Linked DNA regions of Robertmurraya sp. FSL R5-0851. The protein of the gene in region 2 binds, or shares a complex with, the protein of the main gene of each other region. Links are inferred from orthologs where the notes say so. Each region holds a gene or a part of one and is shown on either strand. Other genes may lie near its edges.

Region 1 (11,122 bases), 4.1 Mb from region 2 along the record:
ATCAGGCAAACGATTTCTTCGGTTTTTAACGTTTGTCTTCTTTTACTTAGAGAAAGAAGGGGGATACTTTGAAGGAAAATTAGAGTAAGTATGAAGCCAAGGCTAGCCTCAACCCCTGCCATCATTCCATCGTAAAGTGAAACATTGCCTGTTGTTAGATAGCATTTCCCTATCTCACCAATACCCAGAGTGAAGAATACATAAAAGGGGATTGCACGAACTTCTGTTTTTAGCCATTTTTTTGTTAGTCGAAAGGCAAATAAAAAGAGAAAAGCTGTGCAAAAAGCAAATGCGGAATTCACAATTGAAAGGGTTGCTGCACCAGCTACTAGTCCGATTAAAGCAAGAGGAGCTTTGTCCTTATTCACGAAATAGACAGCCGCAAAAAAAGGAAGGGCAAAAGGCGTTAGTTTAGACAAGATTAGGGCTCGTCCAAGCAAAAAACCGATGAGTAGTAGAAGAATTCCTTTCTTGACGAAAAACGTCGCTAATTTTGCTTGTATCTTGTCCAACATATTTCCAAACTCGATCTTATGTTTATTAAAATTGACTTCACCGACAGGATCAATAATATTCCTTTCTACCTTTTCCATAATTTTTACACCCCATTTTTGTTTCGTTGCAAGCATTATAAAAAACATAAATTCAAAATTTTGTCATAATTACTCAGCATATTCCAACTTTTCTTCGACGTAATTCTTGGATATATTCAAAGCATCTTCAATAACGTGACAAGATTCTATAAATTTCATCTCTTTCGGAACTACATTCATAACTTCGGAAGCTAAAACCCCTTCCAAAAAGAAAGGGGTTTTTGTAGAAATTAAAGGAATAAAAATAGTCATTTATTATAAATAAATAATGTCTACATACAAAAAGGCAAGCCGTTTTTCGGCTTGCCTTCATATTTATTAATGTATCAGCAGCAAGTTACCCTCTTCTAGCTCCTCTTCCACCGCGCTTAGATTCTGTATTGCGCTTAAGAGAAGACAGTCGATCTTCACTATCTTTTAAGAAACGAGCCATTTTAGACTCAAAGTTCTCTTTAGGAGGCATTCTATCATTTGTTTTCCCTTGACGAGGACGTCCTGCCCCTCTTGAATCATTTCCGCCACCGCGATACGGTGGTCTTTCCGATCTTTCTGGACGAGAGCTGCGTTCAGGTCTCTCAGGTCGATCTACAGCTTTTTTAATTGATAAACCGATCTTTCCATCTTTCTCAACATTGATGACTTTGACTTCAACTTGGTCACCAACTTTTAGATGGTCGTTAATGTCTTTAACATAATTATCTGCAACTTCACTAATGTGAACAAGACCTGTTGATCCTTCCGGTAGCTCTACAAAAGCTCCAAAATTTGTAATGCCTGTTACCTTTCCTTGTAACTTGCTGCCTACTTCGATTGACATAAAAAGAATGTTCCTCCTTAAGAATATAAAAAATCATACTTTATATATATTATACAGAAAGGAAAAAAAGCGTGTCAATAAGCCGAGTCACTGGTTCATTTTTCCTTGTCTTTTTTTTCCGTTGGGAGGTTGAAAATTATCTCGTTACTATCGGAAAGAAAGAAGTCTTTTCTTGCTAATTTAGCGATATATTCTTCATCATTAAGCTTAATGATTTCCTCTTTAAGGATCGTTTCATCTTTTTTTAAGGCGACTAGTTCCTCGTCTGCCTTTTGCTTTTCTTCCTTCATTGCCTCTAGAGTCGCGGATTGCCTTAGGAGTGTAGATACGATAAAGTATGCTGCTAACCCTACGATTACGATAAAAACAGATAGCCTTCTTATAAGCAGCGTTCTTTTTCTTGCATTTTGGATCACTGCCATTTCTTGATGCTGCACATATTGTGACGGTATTTTTGTTATATTGCGTTTTCTGACAACACTCACCTCGGCGTTCCCTCCTTACTCTTTGTTCTTTCTCCATCTAGAAAGAACGTTAATAATGGTATTCTTTATTACCTGATAATATCCTGCTAACTTATTATATAACTTCTCGACGGTTTTTTTAATATGTTTCGGCAATAAATTCCAAAATAATATCAAGAGCCATTTGACAGGGGTAAAAAGAAGCTTAATTATCATCCAAATGAACTGGATTGTCCACTTTACAAGTACAAAAAGCCCCTTTCCTATTATCGTTATCAGACTTACACAGCCTAGCAAGAGAGAGACAATGGGTCTATAAATGAGCATAAGAAATATTTTTACAGCGTACCGATAAATAGAGATTATCATGGTTATGATAATCTCTAAAACTCTTGCGTACCCACGCTTTAAGAGACTTTGGTAAGCTGCAAACCCACAGAGAATGGCCAAGAAAATATAAAACCTTAATTCTCCTTGATTAATGACAAATAAAACGTAGAAAAAAATCAAACCCTGTAGAACCCAAAAGAATATGTCGTTTAAAAATACAAGCCAAGACTTTCTTTTTGATCGAAACAAAAAACGATTATACGTATCAATCGCAGCACCTAGATAGCTTCCCATGGCGGCCATGGAAATCATTGTTAAAAATTGTGTGGTAAGTGTCATCGGAATAACTTGCTAAAGAAACCTTTAGCCTTCTCCCCATGCTGATCATCTAAGTACACAAGATCAAAAACTTTTCCCTTAATGGATACAATTCCTTTATCAACATCTAGGTTTTTCATCTGCAGATTCTGACCCTTAATGGCAAGAAAGCCCATTACGGTTTCAAGCAGAAACTCTTCATTATCAAAACTTTCAACTTGTTTCACACCTGTGATGTCTAAAAGTCTACGCCCCCTCATGATGACATCATGATCTGGTAACGTAGTTCCCTTTGAAGTATTTGTGTCATAATATTGGCTCATTCTCTCATCCCTCACAATCACTTTGTACAACCTTTTGTACATATGTATGAAGGAGATGATTCAATTAGAACTGAAACGCAAATATACGAATCCTCTTCTAGCTACTCAACGGCTTCTTCAACCTTCTCTTCCTTAACAAGGCTATACATATCTGCTGCTTCCTCTTTTCGAGAAGTTTCTTGAAGCTTTTCAATTTTTACCGTTACGATCTTTTGACCAAATCGGACAGCCAGCTCATCTCCCACTTTTACGGTTGAGCTCGCTTTTGCTTGTTGACCATTAATTGTAATTCTCCCTTGATCACTAACCTCTTTCGCAAGTGTTCTTCTTTTAATAAGACGTGAGACTTTTAAAAATTTATCTAATCTCATAGGAAACTCCTCCTCATTGTTCTTCTTTTTTTGCTTCATTCCAAAATTGATCCAGCTCTTCTAACGTAAATTCATCGAACGTTTTCCCACTAGCATGTACCTTAGCCTCAATAAAGGCAAAGCGCCGCAAGAATTTTTGATTGGTTTGGAATAATGCCTCTTCAGGCTGGATTTGTAAGAACCGAGCAATATTGACCAGAGCGAATAAGATATCTCCCAATTCCTTCTGTAAGTCATCTGTATGCGTCTCCTTAGCAAGTTCTTCCTCAAACTCTATTAGTTCCTCTTTTACCTTTTCCCATGCTTGCAATACATTTTCCCAATCAAATCCAACTTTTGCCGCTTTTTTTTGCAATTCATATGCACGTATTAAGTTAGGTAAATGTGTACCTACACCATCAAGAATAGAAACTTTTTGTTCCCCTTTTTCTTCCACTTTAATCGCTTGCCAATTTTTCAACACATCATCAGCGGTTTCGGCGGTAACATCACCAAACACATGAGGATGCCTTCTAACCATCTTAGCGGATATTCCTTCAATCACTTCATCAATCGAGAAATATCCTTCGTCCTCTCCAATTTGCGCATGTAACATGACTTGAAGCAGTACGTCTCCAAGCTCTTCAATCATGTGGTCAATATCCTCTTCATCTATTGCCTCAATTAACTCATACGACTCTTCGATCAGGTACTTTTTTAAGGATTGGTGTGTTTGCTTTTTGTCCCAAGGACAGCCATTTGGTCCACGAAGTTCAGCAATAATGTTTCTTAACTTAGAAAACTCTTTATAAGATAACTCATCTTTTTGAACAGGTGGTACATATACGGAGGTTAAATTATTTAATGTCACTTCCCGGTCAAGCTCATACAGTGGTACCTTTTTGGTTATTTCTTTAGATGTACCAGCTGCTGTTACGATGACCACATCATGGTCAAAAGGGTATTTTTCCATTAGTGTTAATTTCACTTCTGAGGCAATAAAAGTGTCATATACCTGCCCAATAATCAGATGCTGACTCATATGAATATCATCACGTTTCAGATTTGTTCCATCTAATAATTGGAATCCCTCAATCGGATCGATTTTTACTGCTTGAAACAAGGGATCTAAAAAGCTTTGACCTCCTATAACCTCAATCTCTACTTGTAGCTCACTCGCTCTTTCTAACAGAATTTGAACCGTACGTTCAGCAACCAGGGGATGTCCGGGAACAGCATATATAAGTGACCCCTCATTGGCTTTTGCTATAAGATCATCACATATAGATTCATATACCTCATCAAATGTATCTTTTGCTTCGTATATATGATCATAAGAAGTAAACTGAAAATCTTCTTCTCTAACTAACTCATCCACTACTGGATGCTCTTTCGTTCGAAGAAATACGCTCTTATTTTGTTTTAATCGTTTATATATGCCAAGGGGCAGCTGATCCATATCACCTGCACCAAGACCAACGATCTGGATTTTATTCAAATTCATCAACTCCTATTTTTTTTCGGAAGTAATTGTATTAGTTTGCTTCCAAGAGGCAATAAACTTAATTCACTCTCTTTAAAAGTATGTAATCTTACTATAATGATTAGGTAGCTCAGTCCACCTATAAGGACCCCAACCATTGCCTCAAAACCAGCCTCGACTCGACTTGGTTCATTTAGGAAATAATCCATAAGCCAGTGGTACCCTTTTAATATTAAAAACATGATGAAAGCGGCTACTGCAACCTTTACCAACTCTTTTCCTTTCATAATCTCTCCCTTTACCCTTGTTAGTAGAACAATAAACAAAAGGAAACTCATGATAACAAGCGATAAGACAGAAGCAAAGACCGCACCATACGCTCCAAAAAGTGGCACGAAATACATATTAAGAAAGTATTTTAACAAACATCCAAGACCAATTGTTATCGCAGGAAATACGATTTGTCCCAGTCCTTGAAGTACGGCACATAAAGTGATAATAAGTGAACTTAAAAGGATGATGGTGCTTTGCATAGCAAGAATGGATGACCCTTCACTATTTTGAAACAGAAAAATATTGGTCGGTTCGATAATGGATAGAAGTCCAATACTTGCTCCCAATCCAACCATTATACTAATAAGCAAGGACAAACGAATTCGATCATGTAGGACTCTCATATTGTTTTTCACTTTTTCACTAGAGATGAGTGGTACAAGAGATAAAGACATCGATGTAGCTACTACTGTCCCGAGTTGAATGAGAGGAACTCCTCGATCATATATCCCCTTAATCTCCTTTGCTGTATGTCCGTTTGTCATTATTTTTAATAATAACGAATACAGGTTTAGGGAATCAGCAAGTTGAATAAATAAGAGAAGCATACTACTTACACTAATAGCAAATCCTTGGATGCAAAGTATTTTTATTATTCCCTTGGCTTCAGACCACGATGGAATGGAGGTTTTTTCGAAAAACACCGGGAGATACTTTTGTCTTTTTTTATAAAAGAAAAGCAATACGCACACGGCTACTAGCCCTCCGACAATAGATCCGAACATGGCTCCTGCTCCCACTTTATAGAGATCATCGTTCCTTAGGGCGAAGGCAACCACTAAAATGGTGCTGACTCGAATAAACTGTTCACTGACTTGTGATATTGCCGTTGGCTTCATATCACCACTTCCCTGGAAAACCCCTCTCAAAATAGATAAAACCGGGAGTAAAAGAAAGATAAAAGAAATTGCCTTTAAAAGAAGTGCAATTTGTGGATCCTGCATAAAAGAGGCTATATAAGGAGCACCGTAAAATAAAGCTACAAATAGGATGACTCCAATCAATGATAAAAGAAATGAGGAGATTACAATTAGCTTCTTTGCTCCTCGAACATCTTTTACGCTCATTTTTTCGATATAAAGTTTAGAGATAATAACAGGAAAACCGTATGTACATAACACCAAAGCCATTCCGTAGAAGGGATAGGCTTGTTGATAAATATAAAATCCAACATCCCCAACTAGGTTTTGAAAGGGAATGCGATAAAATGCACTTAGCACTTTGATAATAAGTGCAGAAACGGTAAGAAGTAAAGTTCCCTTTAGTATGGTATGTGACTCTTTAAGGGGTTTCACCACCCTCACCCCCAATTTATGTAATTCGGAGTTATTATAGCATATCGGAGACATGCATACATGATAAGACGGAAAAAGAGGTAGCTGATATCGCTACCTCTTTCTTTCCCTTAAATCCTTACTTTTATGATTCCATTTGTCTTGCCAAGAATCCAGCCGCTGTTTCTACAGCTTTACGCTCTACTTCACCGATCGTGGATTCTTTCGAGAAGATGATAACAGCGCCGATAGGATCACCGTTTGCGATAATTGGACCGACGGTGTATGAAGAAATCGTTTCTTCAATTCCATCGATTAATGCGACTTCACCCTGTTGTGTAATAATGACCGACGTTCTGTCTTCCATTGTTTTTTCAACAAGATCACTAATATTCTTATTTAAATAGTCCTTCTTTGAGCTACCCGCAACAGCTATGTAAGCATCTCTGTCGCAAATTAAGATTGGATTTCCTAGGCTATCGTATAGAGCCTCTGCATATTCTTTCGCAAAGTCACTTAACTCGCTGATTGGAGAATACTTCTTTAGAATCACCTCTCCATCGCGGTCAACGAAAATTTCTAACGGGTCTCCCTCACGAATTCGAAGAGTTCTGCGGATTTCCTTAGGAATGACGACACGACCCAAATCATCGATTCGACGAACAATACCAGTTGCTTTCATCCAACGTTGCCTCACTTTCATCTGATGATTTAAACGTTTGGCATCCATCTCTCTACGTTGTGAAATGATTGCCATTGTTTGAACTTAGTATCTTTCATATGGAAAGTTCTATACACTTACATAGTTTTTTCTCTAAAATGTTAAAATTAACAATAAAGGATAAATAAACCAATTTACTTTTTTATTTACCCCTTACCATTTCAATTAAACATTACTATGCTAGTATCTATCTCTTAAGAGACTATACTTCCTAGATCCTTCCTTGCATTATGAAGACCTTTCATCATCTTGAAAGCAGCGTCTAGCCACTGATCTAGCCCAACTCCCTTAATATGAAGGACCATCTTTAATTTACTACCTTCCATTCCAAGTCCAACCATACGGCCAAATTGACTACTTACCTCAAATATTTTTTGACCATCTATTTGAGAACTATCCTCTTCTGAGACAAGGATATTGATTTCATTTTTACTTTGCTTAATGGTCTCTACACCAGCCATTCTCGCATAGACCTTTAATTCAGATAATTGGAACAGGTATGCCACTTCATCCGGGAATTCACCGAATCGATCGATCATCTCCTCTTGAAGCTCTTGTACATCTTCAAGAGTTAATAGTCCACGGAATCGTTTATACATTTCTATTTTCTGATTACCATCACGAATATATGTGTCTGGTATATAGGCATCTACTTCCACATCAATCTCCACAGGCTTTATAACAACCTCTTTATCGATACCTACTTTTCTTTCCTCTATGGCTTCCTTAAGCATTTGAGAATAGAGGTCAAATCCGACAGAATCAATAAATCCATGCTGCTCGGCACCTAATAGATTTCCAGCTCCACGAATGGATAAGTCTCGCATGGCTATTTTAAATCCGGACCCAAGCTCCGTAAATTCTTTAATGGCCTGAAGTCTCTTTTCTGCAACTTCCGTTAATACCTTATCTTTTCTATAGGTAAAGTACGCATATGCCACCCGGTTAGATCGTCCAACACGTCCTCTTAGCTGATACAACTGAGACAGTCCCATACGGTCAGCATCAAATACAATCAAGGTATTTACATTAGGAATATCTACTCCTGTTTCAATAATCGTCGTACTTACAAGCACATCCGACTCTCCCTCTAAAAACCCTAGCATAACCGATTCAAGCTCATTCTCCGTCATTTTCCCATGTGCGTACGTTACACGTGCATCCGGAACAAGCGCTCTGATTTCTTCTGCTTTTCTTTCAATATCTTCCACACGATTGTAAAGGAAATAGACTTGCCCTCCACGAGCTAATTCCCTTTCAATCGCTTCTTTTACTAGTCCGCCGTTATACTCCATAACATAGGTTTGAACCGGGAAACGGTTCTCTGGGGGAGTCTCAATGACTGATAGATCTCTTACTCCGAGCATCGACATATGAAGAGTTCTCGGTATTGGAGTAGCCGTTAATGTGAGCACATCCACATTTGTTTTTAACTGCTTAATCTTTTCCTTATGTGTAACCCCAAAACGCTGTTCTTCATCAATAATCAATAGTCCTAAATCGCGATACGTAATATCTTTTGAAAGAATTCGATGAGTTCCTACCACCACATCTACCGTACCTGCCTTTAGACCATTAATGGTTTCGTTCTGTTGCTTTCTGCTCCTAAAACGACTTAATAAACCAATATTGATTGGATAATCCTGAAACCGCTCCCTCATGGTCTCAAAATGCTGTTGAGCTAAGATTGTAGTTGGCACGAGCAAAGCAACCTGCTTCCCATCTGCTATTGCTTTAAATGCAGCACGAATGGCAACCTCTGTTTTTCCGTAACCCACATCCCCACAAAGGAGTCGATCCATCGGGCGCTCTCTTTCCATATCTTTTTTAATTTCCTGGATAGAACGCAATTGATCCTCTGTCTCTTGATATGGAAATACTGATTCAAACTCTCTCTGCATATCTCCATCAGGACTGAAGGCATAACCGACCGAAGCTTCTCTTTCTGCATAAAGCTTAATAAGATCGTCAGCAATATCTTGAACAGATGACTGAACCTTCGTTTTTACCCGTTTCCAGTCATTTCCACCCAACTTATATATTTTCGGTTCCTTTCCTTCAGAACCCACATATTTTTGAACCAAATCAATTTGCTCCACAGGAACATATAACTTATCGGTTCCTTGATAGCGAATGTGTAAATAATCCTTATGCACTCCGTTTATCACAAGGGTTTCTATACCAAGATACTTCCCTATCCCATGATTCACGTGAACAACATAGTCGCCCACTTTTAATTCTGAGTAGCTCTTAATTCTCTCTGCATTCGATAACTTTTGTCTTCTAGTTGTTTTTTTCGAACGCTTATTAAAAAGCTCTTCTTCTGTTATTACAACAATTTTCTGTATGGGTAACTCGAAGCCGGTTTGAAGTCCACCTTGCATAATTTGGACTTTCCCTTTTAAAATATCCTGCTTTTGATTCGCAACAACCGCTTCAATTTCATAGTCTTCTAACACTCTTTCTAGCTTCTTACTTTTCTCACGATCTTCTCCTAAAAAAATGACAGAGTACTTCCCTTTTTTCCAACGCTCAATTTCCCCTTTTAACACATTCATCTGCCCATGGAAATTCTGCATTTGCTTACAAGTGACATTAATAATATTTTGAGGATTTGTATTAGGAACGTGTCTTAGAAAAAGTGACATATATACAATTGATTTTTTAGACTTTTGTAGCATTCCATTCAGATGGTGAGACACAGGAATATCATGGACAATCTTTCCTTCCCCTAGAAGGCTTGTATACCATTCTGCCTCCTCTTTATCCAAAGAATCGCTCATTTCCTGAACTCTACTAATTTCATCAACAAAAATAAGACCGTTTTTCGGCAAATAGTCTAATAGACTGTTTGACTTCTCATAGGCGAATGATAAGTACTTAAATAACTGCTCTGGTCTTTGACCATTCTTTAGTTGTTCGATTTCATAGCCAATGTTTTGAGACAGTAAAGTTTTTACTTTATCATCCTTCAATTTTTTCAAACTTCTGGCTAGATGCTCTTCAAGCCTTTGAGCGATTATTGGAAAATGGGAATCATCTAGTGGAGATTCCGTTGCTGGTCCTATAAAAACCGTAGACAATTTATCCTTTGATCGTTGGTCTTCCAACGAAAACGTGCGGATAGAATCTACTTCTGTATCAAAAAACTCTACCCGAATCGGGTCCGCTTCAGTAAGGGGATAAATATCTAAAATTCCCCCACGCACACTAAACTCACCAGGTGCTGCTACCATTTCAGACCTTGCATACCCCATTTTCACAAGCTGAAGACTGAGCTCACCTAGCTCAATATCCTGCCCAAGCGATATCGTATATTGTTTGGATTTCCAAAGCTCGAGCGGCGGAAGATATTTTCTAACTCCAGCAATAGGAGCAATAATAATTCCACCTGCATTGCTGCTTAAATAATTCAAAGCCTCAATTCTCTGGGCTTTTAATTCTGGACTAGCAATACTCATCTCAGCTGCTATAAGTTCATTAGCTGGGTAAAGGAAGACCTCATCTACCTCAACCAACTGAATTAAATCATCGTATAGCTTTTGAGCTTGTAACAGATTATGAGTAACGATGAGCATTGGTTTTTTCATACGCTCATACACAGAAGCCAAAAATACGGTTCTTGCAGAACCAGATAGCCCTGCTATGAGCTGTTCAGTAATACCCTCTTCTATTCCAGAAAGGACGGATTTTGTATCATCTAGTTCACTGAAAAGTTGCTTAATTGCTAACATGTATGCCCTCCTCCCAATACCTACATATGTATGTAATATAAAAACAGAAAAATGCTTTGGATGTTTCTCCAAAGCGTTTTACTGAATAAGATAGTCTTGTCCATGAAAGTCCGGATTTCTTTCTAGCGACTCCTGACAATCTTCACAAATCGATTTAATATGCATATTTCCCTCTGTATCATAACTTACCATATCGAGTCGCTCTTCACCATTCAGTTTGTGAAGCCCTAGTCTTTCAGTCTCTAAAGTGTTTTGCTCAATTGTACCCATTGTATGTCCGCAGTGTCGGCAATGGTAATGAATGGCCATGCCTGTCCCTCCTAGTAAACAATTCATTAGGATTAGTATTGACCTTTTAGGACAAATCTTATTCATTCATTAC
Region 2 (11,255 bases):
TCCAAATCGTAACGATGATAGCGATTAATCCTGTTAAAAGCGCACCTATCATGATAGCAATCGGTGCTGTGTCTGTTATCTGGTTGGTCATATCTAGATATACCGCTGAACCGACTAAAAACGGAACGGGAACTATTGGAATCAAATGCGACAAAAAGGCTTTCTTCGCATGCTGCTTAACATAAGAACTAGAAGAAACTAAAAATACAACCAATGGAAAAATAAAACCAGCAAAAAAGATACTCAAGTCACTCAGTCCAGCCAACACTTTCTCTGTATTCATTTTCCTTCATCTCCTCTGCTCATATGTACGTTCTTAATAAATAAAAGTTTCATGAATTTTGAGGAGAGTGATACAAATAGGAGCAATTCCTTATACGGAACTGCTCCCCTCTTTACGCATTAGTGACTTGTTCTTCTTTTTGCTGAATTTGCTTCTTCATTCGCTCACGGTCACGGTCGAGAATCGGCTTTAAGTATTTCCCTGTATACGATATGGGCACTTCTGATACCTGTTCCGGGGTTCCCATCGCAATAATGGTACCACCCTTATCGCCACCCTCCGGCCCGAGGTCAATAATATAGTCGGCTGCTTTAATGACATCGAGATTGTGTTCAATGACTAACACGGTATCTCCGTTTTCCACGAGGCGCTGAAGTACGACAAGCAATCGTGAAATATCATCTACATGTAACCCTGTGGTCGGCTCATCGAGAATATAGAACGATCGACCAGTGGAACGGCGATGAAGCTCAGACGCAAGTTTTACCCTTTGGGCTTCTCCACCAGATAAAGTGGTCGCAGGTTGACCAAGCGTAACATAACCAAGACCCACATCGTGGATGGTCTGAAGCTTTCTTTTTATTTTCGGGATATTCTCGAAATAAACGAGTGCATCTTCTACCGTCATATCTAGCACATCGGAAATATTCTTGCCTTTATATTTTACTTCTAGCGTTTCACGGTTGTAGCGTTTGCCGTGACATACTTCACAAGGGACGTATACATCTGGCAAAAAGTGCATTTCAATTTTGATAATTCCATCTCCACGGCATGCCTCACATCGGCCACCTTTGACGTTAAAGCTAAAGCGACCTTTTTTGTAACCTCGAACTTTTGCCTCATTAGTCGCTGCAAACACATCACGAACATCGTCAAACACCCCAGTATAAGTCGCTGGGTTCGATCTTGGAGTTCGGCCGATTGGTGATTGATCGATATCAATGACCTTATCCAGATGCTCAATTCCTTTGATTTCTTTATGCTGACCAGGCTTGGTTTTTGCACGGTTTAACCTTTGAGCTAATGATTTATGAAGAATTTCATTGATCAATGTACTTTTTCCTGAACCAGAAACACCGGTTACCGCGACGAACATGCCAAGCGGAAACTTGACGTTCACATTGTTCAAATTGTTTTCCTTTGCGCCCTTAATCTCTACGTAGCGACCATCACTTTTTCTTCGCTCAATTGGTAATGGAATAAATTTCTTACCAGCTAAATACTGACCGGTAATAGAGTTTGGATCGTCCATAACCTCCTGAGGTGTCCCAGCAGAAACAATTTGTCCTCCGTGAACTCCTGCCCCTGGGCCAACATCAATTAAGTAGTCCGCAGCAAGCATCGTATCTTCATCATGCTCAACAACGATCAGTGTGTTCCCAATATCACGCATATTTTTCAGCGTATCAATTAAACGATCATTGTCTCGCTGGTGAAGGCCAATTGATGGCTCATCGAGGATGTAAAGCACACCGGTTAATCTCGATCCAATTTGTGTGGCTAAACGAATCCGTTGTGCTTCTCCACCGGATAAAGTTCCTGCCGCACGGTTCAATGTTAAATAATCGAGGCCCACATTGATTAAGAAACCAAGACGTTCTTTGATTTCACGCAGAATTAGGTTAGCTATTTTTGTTTCTTTTTCCGTTAAGTCGAGATGGTCAAAGAAATGATGAGCTTCTTGAATCGAGAAGGACGTCACTTTACCGATATGATGGTTGTTAATTAACACCGCTAATGTTTCCTTCTTTAAGCGGTTACCTTTACAAGTAGGACAGTGATGTTGAGCCATGTACTTTTCCATTTGCTCACGAATAAAATCAGAGCTTGTCTCCTTGTAACGACGCTCCACATTTCGAATGACACCTTCGAATTGGATATAGCCTTCACGGATTTGACCAAAGTCATTTTCGTAACGGAAGTATATATCATCTTCTTTTGATCCAAATAGTACATTTTCAAATAAATGCTTTGGAATATCCTTCACAGGAATATCCATATCAATTCCAAAGTGGTTACAAACGGCTTCTAAAAGCTGCGGGTAGTACTGAGAGCTTGTCGGCTCCCATGGTGCGATGGCATGCTGTTTTAATGATAACTCCTTATTCGGAACAACAAGGTCCACATCCACTTCGAGCTTTGATCCTAATCCATCACAGTCAGGACAGGCTCCGAACGGACTGTTAAACGAGAACATCCGAGGTTCAAGCTCCGTGATTGAGAAGCCACATAGTGGACAGGCATGGTGTTCGCTAAATAATAGCTCCTCTTCGCCGATCACATCAATAATTACTTTTCCTTCCCCAAGACCAAGAGCGGTTTCAAGCGAATCAGCGAGACGGGCAGTGACTCCCTCCTTGACGACGATTCGGTCAACTACCACTTCTATCGTATGCTTCTTGTTTTTCTCCAGCTCAATTTCGTCTGAAAGATCGAGCATTTCTCCGTCCACACGAACGCGAACAAAGCCCTGCTTTTTAATATCCTCAAAAACCTTTACATGTGTCCCTTTGCGACCTGCAACAATCGGGGCCAGTACTTGGAGCTTTGTTCGTTCAGGATATTCCATAATTCGGTCGACCATTTGCTCGATCGTTTGTGAGCTAATTTCAATCCCGTGATTCGGGCAGGTTGGTCGGCCTACTCTCGCATATAATAATCGTAAATAATCATAAATCTCCGTGACCGTTCCTACCGTCGAACGAGGATTACGACTCGTTGTCTTCTGATCAATTGAAATAGCAGGGGAAAGTCCTTCAATGGTATCCACATCCGGCTTATCCATCTGTCCTAAAAACTGTCTTGCGTACGCAGATAATGATTCTACATAGCGCCTTTGCCCCTCAGCATAAATCGTATCGAATGCTAGAGAGGATTTCCCCGACCCTGAAAGTCCTGTCAGTACGACGAGCTTATCTCGCGGAATGGTCACGTCGATATTTTTTAAATTATGAGCTCTAGCCCCTTTAACTATGAGCTTTTCCATTGCCATTGGTTCGTCATCCTTCCGCTTTCAACTCTAATATTAAATCGCGAAGCTCTGCCGCTCTCTCGAAGTTTAGCGCCTTAGCAGCTTCTTTCATTTCCTTCTCCATATTCTCAATCAGCTTATCACGCTCTTTTTTCGTAAGCTTTGTAAGCTTTTCTGTTGTCTTATACTCTGCTTCGTCCTCAGCCGCATGTGTGGCACGAATCGCATCTCTTATATCTTTTTGGATCGTCATCGGTGTGATTCCATGCTTTTCATTGTACTCTTCTTGAATGGCGCGACGACGTTTCGTTTCTGAAATTGCAAGCTCCATCGAGTTTGTCATTCGATCTGCATACATAACGACATGACCGCGGGAATTACGCGCTGCGCGACCAATGGTTTGGATCAACGAACGTTCTGAACGTAGGAAGCCTTCCTTGTCAGCATCCAAAATAGCTACTAACGAAACCTCTGGGATATCCAGTCCTTCTCTTAACAAGTTAATCCCTATGAGAACATCATATTTCCCTAGTCGAAGCTCACGAATGATCTCTATTCTTTCAAGTGTTTTTACCTCAGAGTGTAGATATTGTACCTTGATACCGATTTCTTTCAAGTAATCTGTTAAATCCTCGGACATCTTTTTTGTTAACGTTGTGACAAGAACCCGTTCATTCCTCTTAATCCGCTCATGAATTTCGCCGATGAGGTCATCAATTTGTCCTTCAATCGGACGAACATCGATCGTTGGATCCAGCAATCCTGTGGGACGAATGATTTGTTGAACCATTTCTGGCGTGTGTTCAAGCTCATATGGTCCCGGTGTTGCGGAAACAAACACAATTTGATTGATCTTCTCCTCAAATTCTGTAAATGTTAACGGTCGGTTATCCATCGCTGATGGCAGACGGAACCCATGATCCACTAGAACCTGCTTACGCGCTTGGTCGCCGTTAAACATTCCACGAACTTGCGGAAGCGTAACATGCGACTCGTCGATGACAATTAAGAAGTCTTCTGGAAAATAATCGATTAAGGTATACGGTGTTGACCCAGGAGGTCTTAGAGTTAGATGGCGGGAGTAGTTCTCAATTCCCGAACAGAACCCCATCTCCCGCATCATTTCTAAATCATAACGTGTTCGTTGCTCTAATCGCTGTGCCTCCAGAAGCTTTCCGTTTTCACGCATGTACGCTAAACGTTCTTCAAGCTCTTTTTCGATATTTTCAATGGCAACAAGGAGCTTTTCTTCACGTGTAACGAAGTGGGATGCCGGGAAAATAGCCACATGTTCTCTTTCTCCAAGAATCTCCCCTGTTAATGCATCCACCTCTCGAATCCGATCAATTTCATCCCCAAATAGCTCCACACGCAAGCAATGCTCATCACGTGAAGCCGGGAAAATCTCGACCACATCGCCACGAACACGGAATGTTCCGCGCTGAAAGTTAATATCATTTCTTTCATATTGAATATCTACTAAGCGATGCAAGAGCTGATTTCGCTCAATTTCCATCCCCGTTCTTAGTGACAGCACAAGCTCTCGATATTCCTCAGGAGAACCGAGACCGTAGATGCAAGAAACACTCGCAATGATGATGACATCTTTTCTCTCAAACAATGAGGATGTAGCCGAGTGACGAAGTTTATCAATTTCGTCATTGATGCTAGCATCTTTTTCGATAAACGTATCCGTTGAAGGAACATATGCTTCTGGCTGATAATAATCGTAATAGCTAACAAAATACTCGACGGCATTATCCGGAAAAAACTCCTTAAACTCACTATAGAGTTGGCCAGCAAGCGTTTTATTATGAGCGATCACCAGTGTCGGCTTATTCACTTCTTTAATCACATTGGAGATCGTGAATGTTTTTCCAGTTCCTGTTGCTCCGAGCAACGTTTGACGTTTTTCACCGTTATGTATTCCATCAGCAATCCTTTGAATGGCTGCAGGCTGATCTCCTTGTGGTGAGTATTTTGAGACTAATTCAAATTGGTCCTTCACAAGTACTCCTCCTATTAAAAGCATCAATTAGAATTTCATCTATAGTAACTAGCTGCGACGGACCTTGCTGAGCAAATATCCTATATTTTCATATTAATCATTCTACCACAAACCAGGGAAAACAAACCAATAATATACGAACAAATATTCGATGTTTTTTCTTTTTTTTCCATGAAGTCTGTCAGTCTCAGTCGAAAAAAGGTCAATCAAACGTTTGATTGAATTGACCCAAACACCCTCTATAAGTAAAAAGCGCATAAAAAAACTTGTCGAAAATTTCATCGACAAGCTTCTACCTACGATCGTTTTTTTGCCCTCTCTCGAACCGTTTTCGAGTACGCAAACCCAACCGTTAATGATAATGCATCTACAATAATGAGCGCTAAGGAATCGGTATAACCCTTATAAACCGATGCAGCTATTAGTGCAACTGTAAGCAATAAACCAATCACATGGCTGTATGTAACTCTTGTAAAAAAAATAACGAGAGCACCAGGGATAAAAAGACCCAATACATATTTCATCTCGTTCAACCCCTCTTTGTTATATTTCTAGAATATATGGTCAACCCCGGTTGCACAAGTATTTCACATAAGGAAAGTACATACTAAGAAAAAATGAAAGGGGTATGACGAATATGGCTAGAAAAAGACGCCCATTAATTCCAGAGGCTAGAGAGGCATTAGATTCGTTAAAAGCAGATGTCATGAAACAAAAGGGATACGAAGTGTCTAAGGATAACCCGGACCAGGTTAAATACGAAGTGGCAGCGGATATGCAGATTCCTCTAAGTAGAGGTAATAACGGAAATTTAACCTCCCATAAAGCAGGCAAGATCGGTGGTCAAATCGGTGGAAATATGGTCAAAGAAATGGTCCGACTTGCACAAGAAAGAATGAGAAATCAATCGGCTGACTAATAAAAAATGCCTCTAAATGAGGCATTTTTAGCTAGCAGCACCGTATTTCGTTAAAATATCTTCATAATTCGAACGCTCGACTGGAGGGGAGTAGAAATAACCTTGCACCTCGAAGCAATTCATGTTTTGTAGAAAACCGATTTGATTCGACGTTTCCACACCTTCAGCAATCACCTTTAAATTTAGGTTATGTGACATAGAAATGATAGCAGAAATGATTTCTTTATTGCTTTCATAATCAGCGATGAAGGATTGATCAATTTTCAAACGATCAACAGATAGCTTTTGTAAATAACTTAAGGAGCTATACCCTGTTCCAAAATCATCCACACTGATCTCAACCCCGACTTCTCTTAGCGCAAGCAGGTTTCGATTAACTCGTTCCTCTCCGCGCATAATAACACTTTCGGTAATTTCAATCTCGATATCACTGCCATCGATCTCATAAGCGGCTAAATTTTTAATGATAAAATCAACAAAGTCTTCTTGGTAAAAATGAATAACGGATATATTAATAGAAGTTCTTGGAACCGGCATCCCTTTCCTCTTCCATTCACCAATCGTATCAAATACTTCCGTAATCACAAATCTCTCAAGATCAATGATTAAATTGCTTTCTTCAGCGATAGGAATAAACTTACTTGGTGGAATAAATCCGCTCTCTTCATGTTCCCAACGAATGAGTGCTTCTGACCCAACCAATTGGTTTGAACCGGTATCAAATTTCGGTTGATAATACACCGTTAGCTTGCGATTCGCTATATCTCTGCGAAGTTCACTTTCTATCTTGATTTTATTAAGTGATTGCTCCTTCATCGTCGCCTCATACACAACATATCGATTGGAGCCTTGATTTTTCGCTCGATACATCGCTAGGTCGGCTGCCTTTAATAAATCCAGAATCGACTCTCCGTCTTTTGGAAAATGAGCTACACCGATGCTCGCTGTAAGCAGGAAATCAAAGCCATCAAGGACTATCGGGGTACGAAAGCCTTCTATTATTTTCTGTGCAATCTCATCATAGTTTGCTGGATAAGGAAGAAGTACCGCAAACTCATCTCCACCAAGCCTTGCAATCGTACAATTTTTAGGCATGAGCTCCTCAAGCTTTTTCCCCGTTTCTTGAAGAATTTTATCACCGAAAAAATGACCAAACGTATCATTAATACGTTTAAATCGATCAAAATCAATATAAAAAAGATAAAAAGGTTTATTTTCCCCAATCGCCTCTGTTGCCACTTTTTCAAGCTTCCGTTTATTCGGTAAACTAGTTAAATCATCGTGATAGGCCAGGTAGTGAATCGTTTCCTCCGCCTGCGTTTTTTCCGTGATATCTCGAACAACTCCGTATACGCCAATCAGTTCCTCTTTCACGATGATTCGAACAGGCGTAATTCTTACATCAATAAAAAAGCCATCTCGATGTCGAAGTTTTACTTCAACCGATTGAATTTTCCCTTGTCGAAAGCTTTGTATATAGCCATTAATTTCCTCTTCGTCATAAATTAAAAGCTCTTTGAAATGCAACCCCTTAATGGCTTTTTGATCATACCCTGTTAGCTCAAAGGCCTCCTTATTCGCATGCAAGATGTTCCCTGACAAGCTCACCGCAAATACAGCATCAGGATTATGATTAAATAAGGATAAATACGACTGAATGTTTCGCATTAATAATCGTTCACCAAACAAGTCAGGTACAAGCATTAAGGCGAGATTTGTAATGACACTATATGTAAAAGGTAATAGCATGATCAATGGATTTGTATTACCCACACTAATTTCTTCAAGATTCAGCATGGATACAACAACCATAAAAGGTATTCCTGCAAAAGCAGCTCCACCAAGAATACTACCAACAAGCTTCCATCGAGACAGAAATTGATAAACATCTGAATTCGTTATTTGAATAAGAAAGCGAAGCAAGGAAAACATCGTTGCTAATGTTAGAGACACAGTCATAGTTGCAAGAACAGGCTTTATATCTAGATGGTCCGAGTATAGAAGATAAAAACCAAGGCTAAGTGTACTTAAAATACAAAGCGTCGTGAATATTCCTGCAAATAGGTATTGAATGGAGCTATTTAATCGCTGTCTTGTTACACCTAGAGCGATTATAGATCCGATGAAGCAAAAGTAAAAACTTAATTGAAAGTATAGATTGATATTCCCTGTAGAGTAGGGTAAATCTATTGAGAAACAAACCAATAATAACGCTAACCATAAAGTAAACCCTAACATTAAGGCGTATAATAATCTTCTTGTAAACGTATAATTTTCTAGCTTCATCCGTCGACAAAATTCTGCCCCTAATGTACAGCATATTATCGAAATGAAGATAGCAATCAACACATCGCTTAAATTGAACACATAAAATGTGGCAGACCCAAGCAAAGTAACCCCTCATCCCAGAGCAAAATTCAGTAGACTGCTCAATTCCGTCCTACTATGGACTCCATTTTACCATGATTCGACACTAATATCCTACTATTTTCGCAGGTTAAAAGGATTATTTATCCGGTCAATGAATAAAAGACCCACCTATTGCGAGGAGGGTCTTTATCTTGTATTTATGATTCTCAAAATCGAGATAATTTAGAAAATAAATGCGTCGATTGCATATGCTCCTGGACCTGTTAATGCAACACCAATGGCTACCACTAATAATGTTACGTTGTATTCATATCCGTTTGCTGTTGACCATAATCCATTAGCAGCATGAACTTTTACAATTGCCATGACCATAGTTGCAGCAATAAGTAGGCCTGCAAGTGGAGTTAAGAATCCAGCAGCAAAGAATAATCCTCCTACCAACTCAGCTAACCCAGCAAGAAGAGCCATTGTTACACCTGGCTTTAATCCAAGTGACTCCATCCAGCCTCCTGTCCCTTTCAGTCCGTAACCACCGAACCAACCAAATAATTTTTGTGCACCATGACCAATGAATAATAAACCGATAACGACACGAATCAATAATAATCCTAAATCTAACATGTTGTAATTCCTCCTAGTTGTTTGTTAAGGCTCTTTTCTAAAACATTGTTGCTATAAATACACTTTTTAGGAAATTAACTATATGTTTCAACAGCCAATCAGAATTTTTTCATCCTTAGAAAAGAGCTACTCTCCAAATAGATTAATAAACACACCGTTACACGTGGAAAAATCCGGCATTTGGGAGGGTTTTTCCAACAAAGACAATCTTTACGTAAACAGCCTTTGTTAATTTGAATGTTCTTCTACTTTCATCTTCGTTTTTCTTAGTACATCTATTAAACTGTTTACCTCATGACGATCTAATGAAGCAAACATGGAATCAATCAGTACTTGATGCTCCGGAATAAGGACATCCATTAATTTTCTCCCTTTATCCGATAAAGAAATATGAATAGCTCGTCGATCTCCTGGACAAATATTTCGCTCTAAAAAACCCTTTTGTACTAGCTTATCAACTACATACGTCATTGACCCGCTAGCCACAAGAATACTGCTACCAACTTGATGAATCGTCTGAGTCCCCTGATGGTATAAAACTTCAAGAACAGAAAACTCAGTCACGCTTAAATCATGCTTTGCCACATTTGCCTTTATACATTCTTGAATCGCTTTTGTTGTTTGCATGAGTAGCAGATACGGTTCGTTAGAACAAATCTTATCCATATGATCACCTCCTTGCTTTTATCTCTGATTCAAATATCTTGAATATGAGATAATAATATTATGAATTCGAGATATTGTCAATGGTTAAGTATCAGTTTTTTTGTAGTGGTAATTTACCTTGATGAAATGTTGATGAATGGGTTTTGTTAAATATGAGACTAAAGCATCTTAGCATTTGTATACCCGCTCAAGGTTTACAGAGTGCTCACGGGCACCTATGTATCTGTTTGGTTACCATTCCCTTGCTTTTCTAGGGCTCACGGGCACCTAAGCACCTGTTTGGTTACCATTCCCTTGCTTTTCTAGGGCTCACGGGCACCTAAGTACTTGTTTGGTTACCGTTCCCTTGTTTTTCTAGGGCTCACGGGCACCTAAGTACTGTTTGGTTACCGTTCCCTTGTTTTTCTAGGGCTTACGGGCACCTAAGTACTTGTTTGGTTACCGTTCCCTTGTTTTTCTAGGGCTCACGGGCACCTAAGCACCTGTTTGGTTACCGTTCCCTTGCTTTTTCTAGGGCTCACGGGCACCTAAGTACCTGTTTGGTTACCGTTCCCTTGCTTTTTCTAGGGCCCGCGGGCACCTAAGTACCTGTTTGATTACTGTCTAATAATTTTTCGAAGGCAGCATACGGAATGCTTGATGTTCATTTCACGATTAACACCGGACAGTTTGCTCGTTTGGCTACTTTATGACTCACACTACCTAGTACAAATTCCTGCAAGCCACTTAACCCTCTGCTACCTATCACAATAATATCCGCATGGTGACTGTTTGCATATTCAACAATCGCCGGCCCTGGATCACCTTGGAGAATCGTGACCTTGTAGGAAACCTCATAGGTTCTGGCCATTTTCTCGACTTCTCTTATTCGTTCCTTGCGTTTACCATCTAAATCGGCTGAGTTCCAGTGACTCAGCACGTCAGATTTCACTTTATCAGCATCAACGACAAATACAATCTCTACTAAAGACCCTGGACTGCAACTAGCAATATGCATCGCGTTTTCAGCTGCTCTTTTTGCATGATCCGATCCGTCGGTGGCTAGGATGATATTTTTATACAATCGATGACCTCCTACTTTTGAAAAAATAGTCTAATATGTTAATTATGCGTGAACTGCCCCATTCACGCAGTGATGTTCCTCACCGCACCCTCTCATTCATTCACATTTGAGTCTTCCTGAAAAAGAGAGACATATTCCCATGTACAAGCCCATATAGTTTAAGGTAGAATATAAAACGTAATTGTTACGGTTTAACCAATACATAGGAGGGACATATGAATCGAATTGTTCGAACGAACTTGGTTGATATTACCGGATTGATTTTATTAGCAGCCGCTTTTCTTTTACTAACTTTAAAATTAGACGTTGGGGACGTTCTTCCCTCCTCATTTTTAAATCTTAATACCATTTTTA

What was found.
Region 1: the proteins of uvrA (region 2) and mfd are in contact, whole or in part, in a crystal structure (PDB 4DFC), measured with the Escherichia coli proteins. The link is inferred for Robertmurraya sp. FSL R5-0851 from one-to-one orthologs.

The regions. Positions count from the first base shown.
Region 1 is NZ_JBBOOE010000001.1:59,599-70,720, reverse strand. Bases 7,001-11,077 are described here. They hold mfd (transcription-repair coupling factor), read right to left. Parts: upstream 10,741-11,077; coding sequence 7,201-10,740; downstream 7,001-7,200. Other genes in these bases: MKX65_RS00320 (anti-sigma-F factor Fin), read right to left, coding at 10,819-11,049. Outside these bases: spoIIE (stage II sporulation protein E), read right to left, coding at 1-593; MKX65_RS00365 (S1 domain-containing RNA-binding protein), read right to left, coding at 931-1,410; MKX65_RS00360 (FtsB family cell division protein), read right to left, coding at 1,506-1,895; spore cortex biosynthesis protein YabQ, read right to left, coding at 1,911-2,543; sporulation protein YabP, read right to left, coding at 2,540-2,845; MKX65_RS00345 (RNA-binding S4 domain-containing protein), read right to left, coding at 2,947-3,216; mazG (nucleoside triphosphate pyrophosphohydrolase), read right to left, coding at 3,230-4,693; MKX65_RS00335 (putative polysaccharide biosynthesis protein), read right to left, coding at 4,699-6,306; spoVT (stage V sporulation protein T), read right to left, coding at 6,431-6,967. UniProt on the Escherichia coli protein: Couples transcription and DNA repair by recognizing RNA polymerase (RNAP) stalled at DNA lesions. Mediates ATP-dependent release of RNAP and its truncated transcript from the DNA, and recruitment of nucleotide excision repair machinery to the damaged site.
Region 2 is NZ_JBBOOE010000001.1:4,154,869-4,166,123, forward strand. Bases 196-3,632 are described here. They hold uvrA (excinuclease ABC subunit UvrA), read right to left. Parts: upstream 3,276-3,632; coding sequence 396-3,275; downstream 196-395. Other genes in these bases: MKX65_RS21355 (hypothetical protein), read right to left, coding at 196-283; uvrB (excinuclease ABC subunit UvrB), read right to left, coding at 3,283-3,632. Also shown: more of MKX65_RS21355, read right to left, coding at 1-195; more of uvrB, read right to left, coding at 3,633-5,262; MKX65_RS21370 (CsbA family protein), read right to left, coding at 5,559-5,786; MKX65_RS21375 (alpha/beta-type small acid-soluble spore protein), read left to right, coding at 5,900-6,181; MKX65_RS21380 (putative bifunctional diguanylate cyclase/phosphodiesterase), read right to left, coding at 6,209-8,572; MKX65_RS21385 (DoxX family protein), read right to left, coding at 8,774-9,172; MKX65_RS21390 (MarR family transcriptional regulator), read right to left, coding at 9,401-9,838; MKX65_RS21395 (universal stress protein), read right to left, coding at 10,482-10,901; MKX65_RS21400 (permease), read left to right, coding at 11,117-11,255. UniProt on the Escherichia coli protein: The UvrABC repair system catalyzes the recognition and processing of DNA lesions. UvrA is an ATPase and a DNA-binding protein. A damage recognition complex composed of 2 UvrA and 2 UvrB subunits scans DNA for abnormalities.